DNA from 3 places in the Corynebacterium sp. LK2510 genome. Region 2 is predicted to be linked to each of the others. Evidence: predicted binding sites of a transcription regulator. Region 2 holds the regulator's gene; each other region holds the start of a gene.
What was found. The regulator LexA, encoded in region 2, represses DNA repair genes until DNA is damaged. The targets are predictions, from matches to a motif close to CGAACANNTGTTCG.
Positions count from the first base shown of each region.

Region 1: a site for LexA is predicted at 2,420-2,433, ahead of VVR41_RS03765 (SAV_6107 family HEPN domain-containing protein). Genes of this name have one in related genera too.
Region 3: a site for LexA is predicted at 3,137-3,150, ahead of VVR41_RS01520 (HNH endonuclease signature motif containing protein). Genes of this name have one in related genera too.

Region 1 is NZ_JAYWLR010000004.1:51,371-56,568, forward strand. It holds gene rsmH (16S rRNA (cytosine(1402)-N(4))-methyltransferase RsmH) at 1-204, opposite strand, end outside; gene mraZ (division/cell wall cluster transcriptional repressor MraZ) at 407-841, opposite strand; gene VVR41_RS03760 (DUF3040 domain-containing protein) at 1,413-1,805, opposite strand; gene VVR41_RS03765 (SAV_6107 family HEPN domain-containing protein) at 1,926-2,357, opposite strand; gene VVR41_RS03770 (N-acetyltransferase family protein) at 2,522-3,100, shown strand; gene VVR41_RS03775 (polyprenyl synthetase family protein) at 3,114-4,253, shown strand; gene VVR41_RS03780 (alpha-(1->6)-mannopyranosyltransferase A) at 4,258-5,198, shown strand, end outside.
Region 2 is NZ_JAYWLR010000001.1:140,492-145,689, forward strand. It holds gene VVR41_RS00650 (uracil-xanthine permease family protein) at 1-629, shown strand, start outside; gene VVR41_RS00655 (DeoR/GlpR family DNA-binding transcription regulator) at 642-1,427, opposite strand; gene lexA (transcriptional repressor LexA) at 1,558-2,247, opposite strand; gene VVR41_RS00665 (hypothetical protein) at 2,464-2,835, shown strand; gene nrdR (transcriptional regulator NrdR) at 2,995-3,453, shown strand; gene hrpA (ATP-dependent RNA helicase HrpA) at 3,467-5,198, opposite strand, start outside.
Region 3 is NZ_JAYWLR010000001.1:313,084-318,281, reverse strand. It holds gene pdxS (pyridoxal 5'-phosphate synthase lyase subunit PdxS) at 1-475, opposite strand, end outside; gene VVR41_RS01525 (PLP-dependent aminotransferase family protein) at 545-1,906, shown strand; gene VVR41_RS01520 (HNH endonuclease signature motif containing protein) at 1,872-3,116, opposite strand; gene arc (proteasome ATPase) at 3,309-4,826, opposite strand; gene VVR41_RS01510 (tRNA (adenine-N1)-methyltransferase) at 4,836-5,198, opposite strand, start outside.

The DNA of each region.
Region 1 (5,198 bases), on a different contig from region 2:
AAACGTGGAGAGAAAATGTTCCGTGTGCCCGCCTGCGCCGAGGGTGCCGTCAACGATGACGGCGTTGTCACCGAAGCGTTCGACGGCGGGCGCGAGTAGTTCGGCCATCCGGTCGCGCATGACCGGGATGTGGCCGTGGTTCGCGTTGATGTCACCGGAGGTGCCAACGGTGGAATCAGACACTCGTGCACCCCCTCCGCGCATGCTTGTTTATTAAGTCGTCGTCACCAAGAGATTCTGCGTGGCCTCCCCACCCGATACCCGGGTGGTGGGGGGAGCGCATAGAGCCCTGCCCGAGGCGGCTGTTCTGATGTCGGGGAAGTACACCAGAATGCTTCACGCCCCGGACAGAGTCCGTACACGCTCTCCGTCAGTAGTCAGCTGCCTGCTCGTTGGATAGTCAGTCCTAAAGCAAACCGGAGAGAATGCCATCATCGTCGGCCGCCGCGAAGGCAGCCTCAGTCTCTTCTTGATATTTGTTCCAGGACTCGGCGTCCCAGATTTCGAGGAAATCGACCGAACCGATGACCACGCACTCCTTCGACAAGTGTGCGTACTCGCGGTGCGCCGGCGACAACGTGATGCGACCAGATCCGTCAAGCGTCTGCTCATCCGCACTGGCAGCCAGATTTCGGATGAATGCGCGCGCCTGAGGGTTGGTGCGGGATACCGCGGCGGCCTTGCGGGCCCGTGCGGCGAACTCCTCACGCGGATACACCGCGAGGGAATGATCCTGCCCCTTGGTCACCATCAACCCGTCCGCCAGATCCTCGCGGAACTTGGCGGGCAGTGTCAGGCGCCCCTTGTCGTCGAGCTTGGGAGTGTAGGTACCCAGAAACATCCGGAGCCCACCTTCCTTTTACTCACCGACTTCGGCTGTTCAGTTTTCTCGGCTTCGAACCGTTGCGACACGTAGTCAAGATGTCGCCACGTTCCTCCGCTGCGCCCCACTCTAACCCACTTTCCCCCACATTCGCCACATCACAGGCTCAAATAGTTGCCTTGCCGCTTAAAACACCACGTCAGAGCGGGATTACACGGTGGGGGGCGCGCCCGCACGCGGGCCACCAACGGGGGCAAAGTGGCGTATGTGACGAAAGATACAGGGATTTCCACCACGCTCCCCGCCACCACTCAGAAAGCCACGCACCCCACACGCAGCCCGCGAGAAGCGAGGTACCGCGAGGAAGAAAGCGCCAAAACCGCTGGACCCCCGGCCAGATCCCCCATCCCGGCCCGGGACATACAGGCATGACACGGATTCGACCCCGCAATAGGCGGACTAGGCGTGGGAGTAAGTGGGGCTGAAAGGTGGGAGAAAGTGGGACAGCACGACGCCGCCCCACTTACCCCCCTGCGGCAACAAAAAATGCGCGCAACCAACGTTGCGCGCATAAGTAGAGAATTCGCCGCTACTGCCCCTCGAAGCGGCGCCGAAAACTCTCCTCCATCTTTGACGTCTTCGGCGACGCCGCGGCCGGGCGGGGCTTCGACTGCGAGGAGGTCTGCGGACTCGGAGACCGCAGCGCCATGACCCCGCCGGCGAGCATGACGCCGAAACCGACGACACTTAGGGCAATGAACCACATGTTGAATGCAGCCAGCGCAACTCCCCCAATCAGGAACGTCAGGCCCAGCACCATGAGCGCGACACTGCGCAGGGTCAATCTGCCAAGCCCCGCCCCACCGGACGGAGCCGACGAGCGGGGAATAGAACGTGCGAACGAGGGATCCTCCGCAAGGAGGGACTGCTCAATCTCGCGTAATGCGCGTTGTTCCTGCTCTGAAAGAGACACTGTTGACACTCCGAATTCCGTGGGGACATGGGCGTGGGGTTCCAAGCTACCAAGCTATCCACTACAACGGAGCGCGTGTTCAAATTGTTCCCGAGCACCACTCCCGCCGCCGCGGGAGCGCGACGCCGCCTAGGCCACCAGCGTCACACCGGGGACGGACTCCTCCCGGAACCTCTCCACGCGAGTAAGCAGCCCGCGCACCACGGTGGGATCGGGGGCCACCTCGATCCCGGAGGCAACCCGCCCACGCAGCGCAGAGTAGGCCGACAGCTCTCGGGCCCAGAATTGACCGCGCGCTCCCGTCAGCTGAAGTCGGTCCCACGCGCTGCTTGGCAGACGCTTGCGCTTCTTGATGGCAGCGGAGTCCGCATTGACCGCCCCCGCCAGCCGCAACGCGGCACGGTAGCCGTATTCCAGGGCGACGTCGTATGCGCCGCGCTCGTACGCTGTGAGGGCGTGGGCGAATAGGTCGTCCGCGGCACGGAAGAAACGGCTACTCTTCGACGTTCCCGCACCTGCCCCGTACGGCGCGTGGGTCGTGGCTGATACAACACTGTTCATAACCGGCTCCTTTCCTGTGCCAAGTTCTTCACCGCCCCATCCTGGGAACGTGAGTTCAGACTAAAACCTGTGTTCGACATCCCCGCCATAAAAATAGCACACATTTTCGAACGCGCTAGGTGTACAACTCCCCGTTGCCCACAGTGACATGGTTCGATAGGTGCATGACAGTGAGCATCCGCCGGATCACGGGGCACGAGTTCGCCTACCTCGCCCCCACGCTCGTCTGCCTCTACATCGACGCTATGGGGTATTCCCCCACTCTTCACGCGCAGCGTGTTGACGTTTGGCGCCGCGAAATCGCCTGGCCCGGATTCAGCGCCGTCATCGCCGTCGACGAACGCGACTCCGGTGCCGAGATCATCGGCGTGGCCTACGGGTTCCTAGGGTCGCGCGGACGATGGTGGGACAGGCAACTTGTCCGGGGCCTGCGCGAGGCGGGAGGGCCGACCCACGTGCAGGAAGACATGCTCTCGAGCTACTTCGAGATCGCGGAAGTCCACGTCACCCCCACCGCGCAGGGTGGTGGAATCGGCCGCGCCATGCTGACAGAGCTGGTGCGCGGGTGCCCGGCGCGGTGGGCGCTGTTGTCCACTCCCGAGGTTGCCGGCGAAGCCAACGCCGCCTTCGGTCTCTACCGCAAGCTCGGCTTCGCCGATATCCTCCGCGGCTTCTACTACTCCGGCGATAAGCGCCCGTTCGCCGTATTGGGTCGCAGATTGCCCCTAGAGACTGCCGGGTAGTGTGGGACTGCATATGTTGCCTGCACCAACTGAAGGAGACTCCGTGCTCTCACCCCGCGGCTCGTTCGATCCCGCCCTCCCTTTGAGCTCGATCCCCTGCGCCGTCGAGGATGAGCTGCGCGGTTTCTTTGAGCGCCGTGAAGCGATGGTTGCAGACATCGGTTCTCCCGTGGTGATGTCCGTCGGCCACTTACAAAAGTTCGTTCTCAGCGGAGGCAAGCGTATCCGCCCTCTGTACGGCTGGGCAGGTTTCATCGGCGCCGGCGGTCTAGCCAAGGGTGAGGAAGATCCCGGCGCCGTGTTGCGCGCCGTCAGCTCCCTCGAATTCATCCAGGCCTGCGCGCTCATCCACGACGACATCATTGACGCCGCGGACACCCGGCGCGGCAACCCCACCGTCCACCGCGCTGTGGAGGCTGATCACCGCCGCCGCGAACTACGCGGTGCCGCTGAAACTTTCGGCCGCAACGTGGCCATCCTCGCGGGAGACCTCGCGCTGGTGTGGGCGGAGGACATGTGGCGCGAGTCTGGCGTCAGCGGGGCTGCTCTCGAACGCGCGCACGACGCCTGGCGCGGAATGCGCACTGAAGTCATCGGGGGTCAAATCCTCGACATCTCGCTCGAGGCTGCCGGCGACGAGTCGATCGAGCTGGCTAATAAGGTCAACCGGTACAAGACTGCGGCCTACACCATCGAACGCCCCCTTCACCTCGGAGCGGCGATCGCAGGTGCCGACGAGCGCACGATCGCGGCGTTTCGCGGGTACGGCCACGACATCGGCATCGCCTTCCAGCTTCGCGACGACCTCCTCGGTGTCTTCGGCGACTCAGCTCTCACCGGCAAGCCCGCCGGCGACGACCTGCGCGAGGGCAAGCGCACCGTGCTGCTAGCCCTGGCGCTTCAGGACTTGGACGCAACCGACCCGGCAGCCGCCCAGGAGCTTCGCGAGGGCGTGGGCCATGTGTCGGAGCCCGCGGAGCTCAAGCGGCTGTCCGCGATTATTGAGGCAACGAGTGCTGTGGAGGGCGTCGAGAAGCGAATTGCCGAGCTGACCGAGTCCGGCCTGCGCTATCTTGACCACGCCGGGATGACCGGCGAGGTCGCCGACACTCTTCGCGACCTCGCAGTGAAGGCAACATCGCGCCGTGCTTAACCGGATGACCCCGTCGACGTGGGGCCTCGCCGCAGCGATACTTGTCGCCATCGGCTCGTACGGGGCCGGCGCAACCCGCAACCGCGGGGGCATAATGCGCGAGCTGGGACTGGCGCACCTGACGTACGGCCACGGCCGCTCCATCTTCGAAATCATCCTCACTGTCGGTATCGCTGGGCTCGTCGCCGCGTGGGTGATTCTCGGCCGTGACCTCAAACACGACCGGGCAGACGCCACCACCATGGCCCGCGCAACGTGGGCGTGGACGCTCCCTCTCGCCGTCGCCGCCCCAATCCTGTCGCGCGACGTGTATTCCTACCTCATGCAGGGCGCAATGCTGCGCGACGGGTTTGATCCGTACTCCGAGGGCGCGGCCGTCAACCCCGGCCCGTATCTGCTGGAGGTCTCCCACGACTGGCGCAACACAACAACGCCATATGGGCCGTTGCACCTGGGCATCGGCAAGCTGATCACCACCGTGGTCGGCGAGAACGTCACGCTGGGCATCGTGGCCTACAAGCTGCTCAGCCTCGCAGGCTTCGCTCTCATTGCGTTTTGCGTGCCGCGCCTAGCCGCGCGCATCGGCGGCAATCCGGCAATGGCGGTGTGGCTCGGTGTGCTCAACCCGGTGATGTTGCTGCACATGGTCGGCGGCATGCACAACGAATCCGTCATGGTCGGCCTGGTCAGCCTCGGGCTTCTGCTGTGCACCTCATCCCGGTGGATCACCCCGGGTGTCGCGCTCATTGCGCTCGCGGTGGCGCTCAAAGCCACCGCCGCCGTCGCGCTGCCGTTTGTCGTGTGGATGCTCTACCACCGCCACGCCGCGGCCAGGTCCTCGTGGGCCGGGCGCCTCGGCGTGTTTGTCGCGTCCGGGGCGTGGGTTGTTGCCATCTCCGCTCTCGTGGTCAACCTCGCCACGGTCCTCAGCGGTTCGACGTGGGG
Region 2 (5,198 bases):
TCGGATTGCCACCGATCCACACTCCGCAGTTCCACCTCTCAGCAATTCTTGTCACCCTGCCGGTGTTGGTGGTCCTGATCGCCGAAAACGTGGGCCACGTGAAGGCAGTGGGGGAGATGACCAAGGAAAACCTGGACGGATACCAGGGTCGCGCGCTCATTGGTGACGGTGTCGCTACGACGCTCGCGGGAAGCTTCGGTGGTTCCGGTACGACGACGTACGCGGAGAACATCGGTGTAATGGCCGCGACGAAGGTCTATTCCACGGCTGCCTACTGGGTGGCCGCACTGTTCGCCATCGCCCTCGCGTTCGTGCCGAAGTTCGGCGCCGTCATTTTCACGATCCCCGTCGGCGTCCTGGGTGGTGCTTGCCTGGTGCTCTACGGCCTCATCGGCATGCTGGGAGTGCGGATCTGGCAGGACAACCGTGTGGACTTCACACATCCTGCCAACCTGGCGGCGGCGGCGGTCGCGCTCATCGTGGGGATCGGTAACTTGTCGCTGACCATCGGCTCCGTCCAACTCGAGGGAATCGCCCTAGGCTCAGTCGGTGTGATCGTGGTGTATCCCCTCATGAGGGCCGCATACACCACGTTTGGGGAAGGCTCCTACGACGGCTTCGGCAGGTAGCCGTAGCGCGGATCAGGGCGCAGCGAGCACGACCTCGATGCCGTGGTCCTCGAATCGCTCCACAATTGAGGGTGGAGCCCCAGCGTCGGTGACGAGAACGTCGATGTCATCCAAGGTGGCGAAGTTGACCACGTAGTCGTTACCTAGCTTGGACGAGTCGCAGAGTACGACGACCTTACTTGCGTTTGTCACCATCGCCGCTTTAACGGCCGCCTCCTGGGCGTGGGCGGTAGACAGCCCATGATCGACGGTGAGCGCATTGGTGCCGATAAACGCTACATCGGCCGTCATCAGGGCCAAACTACGAAGGGCAGTGTCTCCGACGACCGCTTGCGACAGGGCTCGTACCTTCCCGCCGAGCAACTGCACGTTCGTTAGACCTTCGCTGGATAATTCCAGAGCGATCGGGAGGGAATTGGTGACGATCGGCAGATCGTCGGCGCCGGGGTGGTCCACGAGCTGGGAAGCGAGCATGCTGATCGTTGTGCCGGAATCCAGAAAGATACCGCCCTCGGGGTGATCCGGAATGAAATCGAGGGCTGCCCGGGCGATGGCGGTCTTCGCGCCGGAGGCCGAGCGGTAGCGTGCGTCGAGAGGCACCTCAGCGCTCAGGTAAGCCTGGCTGGCTACGGCACCACCGTGCACACGGTGGATGACACCTTCCGCGCTGAGTACCGCCAAGTCCCGGCGAATGGTCTCCGCTGTGACGTCGTATCGCTCAGCCAATTCAGTGACGCTGACGCGCCCCGCAACCGCAGTCAGCGATGCAATCTGGCGACGCCGTTCATCCGCGTACATTCCTACCTCCGCGTTCCTCCGCCACCGGATGGTGGGCATTCGATGGCATTGTTGAGAACTATTCTCTCAAATCCTGCCCTACCAGAGCGAGTCCGGGGATGGGGCTCCCCCTGGCGGGGGAGTGGAACTGTTACAGCGTGCGGAAGACAGAGATCACGCGGCCCATGATCTGCGACTCGTCGCCCTTAATGGGAGAGAAAGCATCGTTGTGGGGCAAAAGCCACACTCCTGTGGAGTCGCGGTGGAACTCTTTGACAGTCGCTTCGCCGTCGAGAAGCGCGGCGACAAACTCGCCCTCCTCAGCCACAGGCTGGGAACGCACCACTACCCAGTCGCCGTCGAGGATGCCGGCGTCTCGCATGGACTCGCCGACAACCTGCAACATGAAAAGCTCTCCGTCGCCGAGAAGGTCTCCCGGCAGCGGGAGGTAGCTCTCGACGTTCTGCTCCGCCAAAATGGGGGAGCCCGCCGCGATTTGTCCGACAACAGGGATAAAGCGTGCGGCGGAGGCATCCTCCGGAGTGTCGACAGCTTTGGCTTTGGCCCGCGAGGGAGCTTTCGTTGCTTCCGGCAGGTGGCGCAGATCGACTGCGCGGGGCTTGTGGGGGTCTCGGCGGAGGAAGCCCTTCTTTTCAAGCTCCTTGAGCTGGTAGGCGACCGAGGATGTCGACTGAAGTCCCGCGGCATCTCCAATTTCTCGGATGCTCGGCGGATAACCGCGAAGAACGACCGCATCCCGGATCACTTCTAGGATTCGCCGCTGCCGATCGGACAGGACGCTGAGGTCGAGTTCGTTTGCGTCATTTCTCTTGCGGGCCATTGTAGTTTTCCCTCTTCTCTCTCCGACACCGTGCGTTCCTCATCCAAAGTAACAGATAGGGCAAACATGTTCGAGTCGTCTGCGTTTTGTGTAGACACCTTTTGGGTCATGTGCTATAAATCGAACACAGCAGCGAGACTCGAACAACTGCGCGAACGTTGGATTGCAGTGTTGGGTCACCGTCCTACACTGCACCCATCGAACAAAGGAGAGACCATGACCATTGCAATTCGTCCCACCGTAGCTGGGTCCTTCAAAGCTCCTACTGCCTTACGTTCTGCTCGCCCGGCGGAAATCTGGGACATTCCATCGAGTGGTGTTCGAATGACAGAGGGATCCTCGGTCCGGACTCTGCACGCACATGTTCGAACGTCTGAACGCTCACGATTCGAACGAGTTTCCGCCGAGAATTCTGGGTTCGAACGGGAAGGCGTACGTCAAGACGTTCGTGCGGGAGTTCTCCTCGGAACCCTCGCCGGCTTCGCGCTGCTCGTGGGTTCTTCGATTGGCGGCATCTTCGCTGATGGGGAAAATGCCTACGCTCCGGTTGACACCACCCGCGAGGTCATTCACGCTGAGCTGCGCTAGCTGTACAGCTAGCGTGGCCTCACTCGTTGATCGGGTTGCCTTCCAGATTATGATGGCCCTACTGCAGTTGCCATTCGTGTTGACTGCGCTGCTTAGATGCGCCATGTGCGGAGCCGACCTCACGGAGGTCGAATCCTCCGCGGAAGGAGAAAGGCGAGAATGTACTGCCCGTTCTGCCAGAATCAGCACTCCCGGGTGATGGACTCCCGGGCAATTGACGCGGGCTCGGCTATTCGGCGCCGCCGCGAGTGCACTGAGTGCGGGGGACGCTTCACCACGGTCGAGAAGGCGATCCTGATGGTGATGAAACGAAACGGTGTCAGTGAGCCATTCGACCGCGACAAACTTATCGTCGGCGTGCGCCGCGCGTGCCAAGGCCGCGACGTTTCCGATGACGCCCTCAAGCGTCTGGCTCAGCAAGTCGAAGAGACCGTCCGAAGCCACGGAAGCTCCCAGGTCAACGCCAACGACGTTGGACTGGCCGTTCTGGAACCGTTGCGCGCGTTAGATGAGGTGGCGTATTTGCGATTCGCCTCCGTATACAAATCTTTCGAGTCTGCGGATGATTTTGAATCCGAGATTCGACTCATGCGTCGCCGCGACCGGGAACGCTTCTAGGCCGCGGCCAGGACTACGCAAGTTTGTCGATCATCTTCTCGATGCGACGTTGGCTCACCGGTTTCGCGGTTCCGAGTCGTTGAGCGAACAGGCTGACGCGCAGTTCTTCGATGCGCCAGGCTATTTCCTTGAAGGCGGGGGTCTTTTCTCGGCCAGCTGGCAGCCGGGAGACCTTAGTGGCGAGCTGATTCTTCACCGAATCCACAACCGCCTGGCGCTCTGCGTCACGATCTGGATCCAGCGCCATGTCCTCGAGGCGCAGTTTCATCGCGGCGATATAGCGCGGTAAGTGCTGGAGGCGCTCCAAACCATGGATAGTCAGAGCATGGCGAGGTAGGTAGAACGCCAACTGCGAACGCATATCGTCGATTGCTGGGCCCTCCCATTTGCTTAACTCCGCGGCAATGTTTGCGTATTCGACAAGTCCTGGAGCAATTCCGACCACCATTCGTCGCACAGCACCTGGTGTCTCGGGCTTCACCTTGGACACCAACGCTTCGAACTGCTCGGGGCTGCGCACGGGCCCACCGTGAGCAAACATGAGGTCTCGGATGCTGGCAACACGGGCGTCGTCGACAAGCCCTTCAGCCCCACCATGCGGGTAGTTATCCACTGCCACCTTGTGCCGCAGCGGAAGCCCCTTAGTCATCTGGGACGTTGACACCGATATCTCCCGCAGGAGCAGCGTAAGCGTTGCAGTGACCATCGACGCGTCTGCGGCGGCGCGGGTTGGGTGGACCCGAACGCGGACCCCGGTGCTGGTCACCTCCAGCGCGGGGAAAGCTTCAACCACGTTGCCGTCGATGGTGGTTTCGACCGTCTCGTCGATGGATCCCAAACTGTCGGCGGTCCATTTCTGCACCGTGTCCGTTTCCGAATGCTTGGTGGCCTTAGATACCGAGGTCCGGATGTGCCCAGCTTGGCGCTGTTTCAGCGCGCTGAGATCCTTGTCGTGATCGATGGTGTTGCCGCGCTTATCGATCGCGGCGTAGGTCACTCGCAAGTGAGCAGGCAGTGCATCAGGGCGGAAGTCACCGGCATTGATGCCGGCACCGCCGAGGGAGCGCAAGACGTCTGCGAGCTGTTCGACGAGAGGGGATTCGCGTGGCAGCAATTTGGGCACCGCTCGGGCGGCGAAGTCGGGGGCGGGCACGACCGTGCGTCGCAGGGCCTTGGGCAGTGTGCGGATCAGCTCGGTGACCAGCTCTTCGCGCAGGCCCGGCACGAGCCAGTCGAACCCGGAAGCGTCGAAGCCCGCCAGGAGAGGAACGGGCACGTCGACGGTGATGCCGTCCAACGGGTCGCCCGGCTCAAACTTGTAGCGCAGCGCATAGTCGATGCTGCCTTGGCGCCAGGTGGGAGGGAAGGCGGTGTCGGTGGCGACGGCGGAGTCGTCGACAAGCGCGGCCGGGTCGAAGTCGAGGAATGCCGGATCCGCTGCCCGCTTCTTCTTCCACCACGAGTCAAAATGGCGCGCGGTGGTGACGGACGCGGGCAGCCTCTCGTCGTAGAAGTCGAACAAGGTGTCCTCGTCAACGACGAGTCCGCGGCGACGAAGCTTCTCCTCCACCTCAGAGGCTTCCTGCAGGAGGGCCTCGTTGTGATCAATAAACGTGTGGTGGCGGTTCCAGTCGCCTTCGATCAGCGCGTGACGGATGAACATGATGCGCGCGCCCTCGGGATCAACCCGGTGCAGCGGGACGAGGCGGTCGCGCACGATGGGCACACCGTACAAGAGGGACTTT
Region 3 (5,198 bases), 170 kb from region 2:
CTTCTGAGACGTCGCCGGTGCCGGCCTCGCCTTTCGAGCGGATCATCGCGGCGCCCTCATTGATTCGGCGCAGTGCCTCGCCAAGATTGGTCGCTCCGCACACGAACGGAACGGTGAAGTCGCGCTTATCGATGTGGTTGGAGTAGTCCGCCGGGCTGAGCACCTCGGACTCGTCGATGTAGTCGACCCCGAGGTGTTCCAGGATGCGTGCTTCTACGCTGTGGCCGATGCGCGCTTTGGCCATGACCGGGATATCGACGGCCTCGATGATGCCCTCGATGAGGTCCGGGTCCGACATGCGGGCCACTCCACCCTGAGCACGGATATCTGCCGGGACGCGCTCGAGAGCCATAACGGCGACGGCTCCGGCGTCCTCGGCGATACGTGCCTGCTCCGGAGTGACAACGTCCATGATGACTCCACCCTTGAGCATTTGGGCGAGTCCAGATTTCACAGTGAGGTTCGATTCAGTCATGCGGACAATCGTGCACCGGCAACTGGTAGATTTGAAGATCCAGTAATAAATAGATTCTTTGGACCAGTTGTGTTTGACCTTGACCGTTCGCTTCCCACCCCGCTACCCGCCCAGATTGTGGCCGGCATGCGCGGTCTGGTCGCGAACGGACAGCTTGCCGCGGGCGACCGCGTTCCGTCCACGCGTGAGCTGGCGCGCCAGCTCGCGGTGTCGCGCGGGAGTGTTGTGACTGCATACGACCAGCTCATCGCCGAGGGGATCCTCGTCGCCGCGCAGGGCGCTCCAACAATCGTGCACCCAGAGCTGCCGGCGGTGAAAGCGACTCCCGTACCGCCGCGGCCCGCCGGCGTTCGTGCGCGGCGGGGACCGGAGCTGTCGTTGAAGCCCACCTCCGGCCACGCCGGCACCATCCGGCAAGCGGCGTGGCGCAAGGCATGGCGTGAGGCGGCCGACGCAGACAGAGAACCCGTGGACAAGGCGGGCCAGCCGGGGCTGCGCTGGGCGGTGGCTGAACACCTCCGCCTTGCCCGCGGCATGACGGTGAACCCAGACAGCGTCTTGGTGACGGGTGGTTCTCGTGAGGGGCTCCTCCTGATCCTAATGTCCCTCGGCCGCGGTCTGCGGGTAGGCGTCGAAGATCCAGGGCACCCAGGGCTGCGCCGCATTATCCCCATGGCCGGACACCAGTGTGTTGATTGTGTGACAGACCGCTCTGGGGTGGTCGTCGAAAAGCTTCCCGGTGACTTGGACGCGGTTCTGGTGACGCCGTCGCACCGCTACCCGCTCGGGGGTGCGATGCCCGCGGCGAGGCGTACCGCCCTCGCGGAGTGGGCGCGCGAGACGGGCACCGTCGTCGTGGAAGACGACTATTTCGCCGAGCTGCGCTACCGCCACTCCCCTCATCCACCACTGGCGGCGATGGCCCCCGGTGCTCCCGTCCTTGCATTGGGAACTTTCTCGACCTTGCTGAGCACACGACTTTCCGCCGGCTACGTCATCGCGGATCCGATAAACGCGCCGCTCATCCGCGCCACGCGCGAGGTACTGGGGATGCCGGTCTCCCCTGTTACCCAGGCCGCGATAGCAGCGCTTCTCAACGGCGGTCACGCGAGGCGAAACTCCCGCACCGTTCACACGCGCCTGGCACGGCGCAAGCAGGTGCTCGGGGACGATCTCATCCCCGCCCTGACCGCCTGTGGTGCCACCGTGTCAGAGGGGCCGGGACCGTTGAGTACCGATCTGGCAGTGTCATTCAACACCTCAGTTGGGCGCGAGTGGTTCGCGGGCGAACTGGACAGCCGTGGCGTCGAGTTCGGCACGATCGACGGCGGCGAGTCAATTCACCTGAGCTTCGGTCATCTCAGTGACGAAGATTTCACGCGCGCGGTCGACGTGCTCACGCGCGTAGGCGCGGAGTCGTCTCCACATTGAACTCTTCCAACGTCAACGCGTTGTCGTCACGCACCGGCAGGCCACGATCCCGGCTGACATAGCGTGAACCGTCTGGGAAGAGGAAGTGGATGTCGCCGGCTTCCTCGAGAATCGTGATGAAGCCGTCGCTGACCAAGCTATGGCACGCGGAACACAGCGGCAGCAAGTTGTCGAGGTCAGTGGTACCGCCGTCCGCCCAGTCCCGGATGTGGTGCATCTCCATAAAACGCGAGTGGTCGCATCCAGGAATCGCGCACTCTCCACGCCACATGAGCATCAGCGCGTTGATCTGAGCGTCGTTGGCCAACCGGAAGCGGCGGCCGGTGTTGATGACAAGCCCAGTTTCGTCGACTCTGTTGACCCTGTATTCGGCATTGCTGAGGAAGTTCTTGATCGCCTCGGACGGTGCACCGGGGTTGTTGGGAAGGTAGGCCCGGCCATCGGTGGTCATGACCACGTTGACATGGGCACCGGGTGCTCGCAGTGGGTTGGACGGCCGGGTCAGAGCGATATTGACCAGCCCCATGAATGAACTCAGTAGTGCCTCACGCAGGGGCAGTCCGAACCTGGAAACGCTGCTCGCCGCGTGGCAGTCCAGTTCACGGTCCACGGCCGCTGGATCGACTAACCCGTCTTCTCCAGACAGGTTGTCAAGGTCGATGTCGCGCCAGGCCAGCTCCCCGACCCTCATTGCGGCCATGAGCTTTGCCCCTTCCTCCGCGTTGAAGTCGGCCCACAGCCCGATGCGGCCGTCATTGCGAGCCTTCATCCGGACGTAGGACTGGCGCTTCCTCGGCCCGGGGTTGTCGCGGAACTGCAGGAGAGCCAGTTCAAGCTCGTGGTAGCGCATCTCTTCGGCGAGAGCGACGATATCGGCCTCGTTGTGCTCGGTGAGGTACGGCAGCATGAGGCGCACCTTTGAGTAGTTGATCCTCCCCTCCAAGAAGGCGTCGGCCATCACCGAGAACTCGAGCATTGCCCGGCCGGCCTTGACGTACTCGTGCGCGGTGGAGTGCGAGACCGACAAGTTGCGGATGAGCCAGCCCGCGGTGGAGCGTGCGCCGAGCTGGGAGGCGATCCGGAGTGCGTCGACAAGCGCGATGGCGTAGAGAATCTTTGCTTTGTTGCGGGTGATGAGGCCGAATCCGGACTCGATGAGGCTGACGAGGTGCTGCGGTGAAGTGTTGGTCAATTCGGTGGCGATGGACATTGATCCCCCTGATCACGTCTCGAATGGGCGTTCTATCGCGAACGTTAGCAAAGGGGTCAGACACGGCCTTAAAATGCAGTCTGACGTGCGAATTCGAAGAACGCACGAAAACGGAAAAGAGTCCGCAATGCGGACTCTTCACACAGATTCTCAGCAGCTATCCAAGCTCGGTCATACAGTCCGCATTGCGGACTATCCGACCACCTCGACCGCCATGACGCGCCGACCGTGGTGGCCCGTAATCCGGGCCCATTCATCGGGGTTCGCCGTGTTCGGCATGTCCTCGCTCTCATCCTGCTCGGCACGCACCGCCGCGCGCAGATGGTCCGGGCTCACACCGAGTACCGACGCCCCCGAGAGGTGATCCTTGATCGCCAGCTTCTTCGCCCTGTCCACGATGTTGGCAATCATCGCGCCGGAGACGAAGTCGGAGTAGTTCAGCGTCTCCTCGGTGCCGTCGGCAAACGTGAGGCGAATGAACGCGCGGGGCTCGAACAGTGCTGCCGTGGCGGCGTCGATAAGCGAATCCGTGTCCTCTGCGTGCGGGACGGAGTCAGTCAAGTGGCGGGCGAAAATGTCGCGCGCCTCCTCGCGCGTCGGACGCGACACGCGGATCTTGATGTCGAGGCGCCCCGGGCGCAAGATGGCCGGGTCGATGAGCTCCTCGCGGTTGGTCGCACCGATCACGATGACGTTGGCGATGTCCTCGACACCGTCGATCTCGGTGAGCAGCTGCGGAACGACGGTCGTCTCCATATCCGAGGACACACCCGAACCGCGGGTGCGGAAAATAGACTCCATCTCGTCGAAGAAGACGATCACGGGATGTCCGTCGGCCGCGAGCTCGCGGGCCCGCTCGAAGATCAGGCGGATGCGCCGCTCTGTCTCGCCGACAAACTTGTTCAGCAGCTCAGGGCCCTTGACGTTGATGAAGTGCGCGGTGCCACCGTCGCCGATGCGCGAGGACAGCGAGTTCGCCACAGCCTTGGCAATGAGCGTCTTACCGCAGCCGGGAGGGCCATAGAGCAAAACACCCTTCGGCGGGGTCAGGTTGTACTCCTTGTACAGCTCGGGGTGGGCGAACGGCAGCTCAACCGAATCCTGAATCGTCTCGATCTGGTTGTTCAGGCCACCGATGTCCGCGTAGGTGACATCGGGGATCTCCTCCAGCGAAAGCTGCGTGACCTCCGTCTTCGCCACCTTCTCGAAGGCGAAACCGATACGCGTGTCGCACAAGACGGTGTCACCCGCGCGAACAGTGTCGCGCAGCGGCTCCGCAAGCTTAACGACGAACTCCGCACCCTGCGGATCCATCAAGATGACGCGGTCCGGGCCAATTCGCTCGACCACCGTCGCGAGCACTCCGATGTCCTCGAAGCCGCACACCTCGACGATGATCGTGCCCTGGCCGAGGCGCACGAGCGCGCCGGGGATCAGCGCCTCCGGCGACACCCGCGGAGATACCTTGACCCGCATCCGGCGGCCCGAGGTGAAAACCTCCGCGTCGATGTCGTTGCCGGAAGAGCTGAGGTAGACGCCATAGGTCGAAGCCGGCTCCTCCAGCTCCTCGATCTGGGCGTAGAGGTCGGTGAGCTTGTCGCGACTCGCCTTGAGCAGCTCTGCAAGCCTGCTGTTGCGTGAGGTCAAGTCCTGGTTCTCACGCCTGAGAGCTAGGGAATCTGCTGCGAATGCGTCGTCGACAATAGCCATGCCTCAAGTCTAGCGCCGCGCTTTGCGCTGCGGGCGCGGCGGGGTGACCCCGTCTGCGAGCCTGCGGGTCCACACGAGGAACGCAGTGTGCGCGTTCATGCGGTGCTCCGGGCGGGTCGCCAACCCGTCGACTTTCCACTCGCGAAGCAGCGTCTCCCAAGCGCGCGGCTCGGTGAAGCACTTCGCCTCGCGGATTCCCTCCATGATGTTCATCAGCTGCGGGACGGTCGCCACGTACGTCATGAAGACGCCGCCAGGGATGAGCAGGTTCTTTACCGTGTCGATGAAATGCCACGGCTCGACCATGTCGAGGATGAGGCGGTCGACCGGACCGCCCAGGTCTTCCTGCGTCACCGCGCCGAAGTCTCCGAG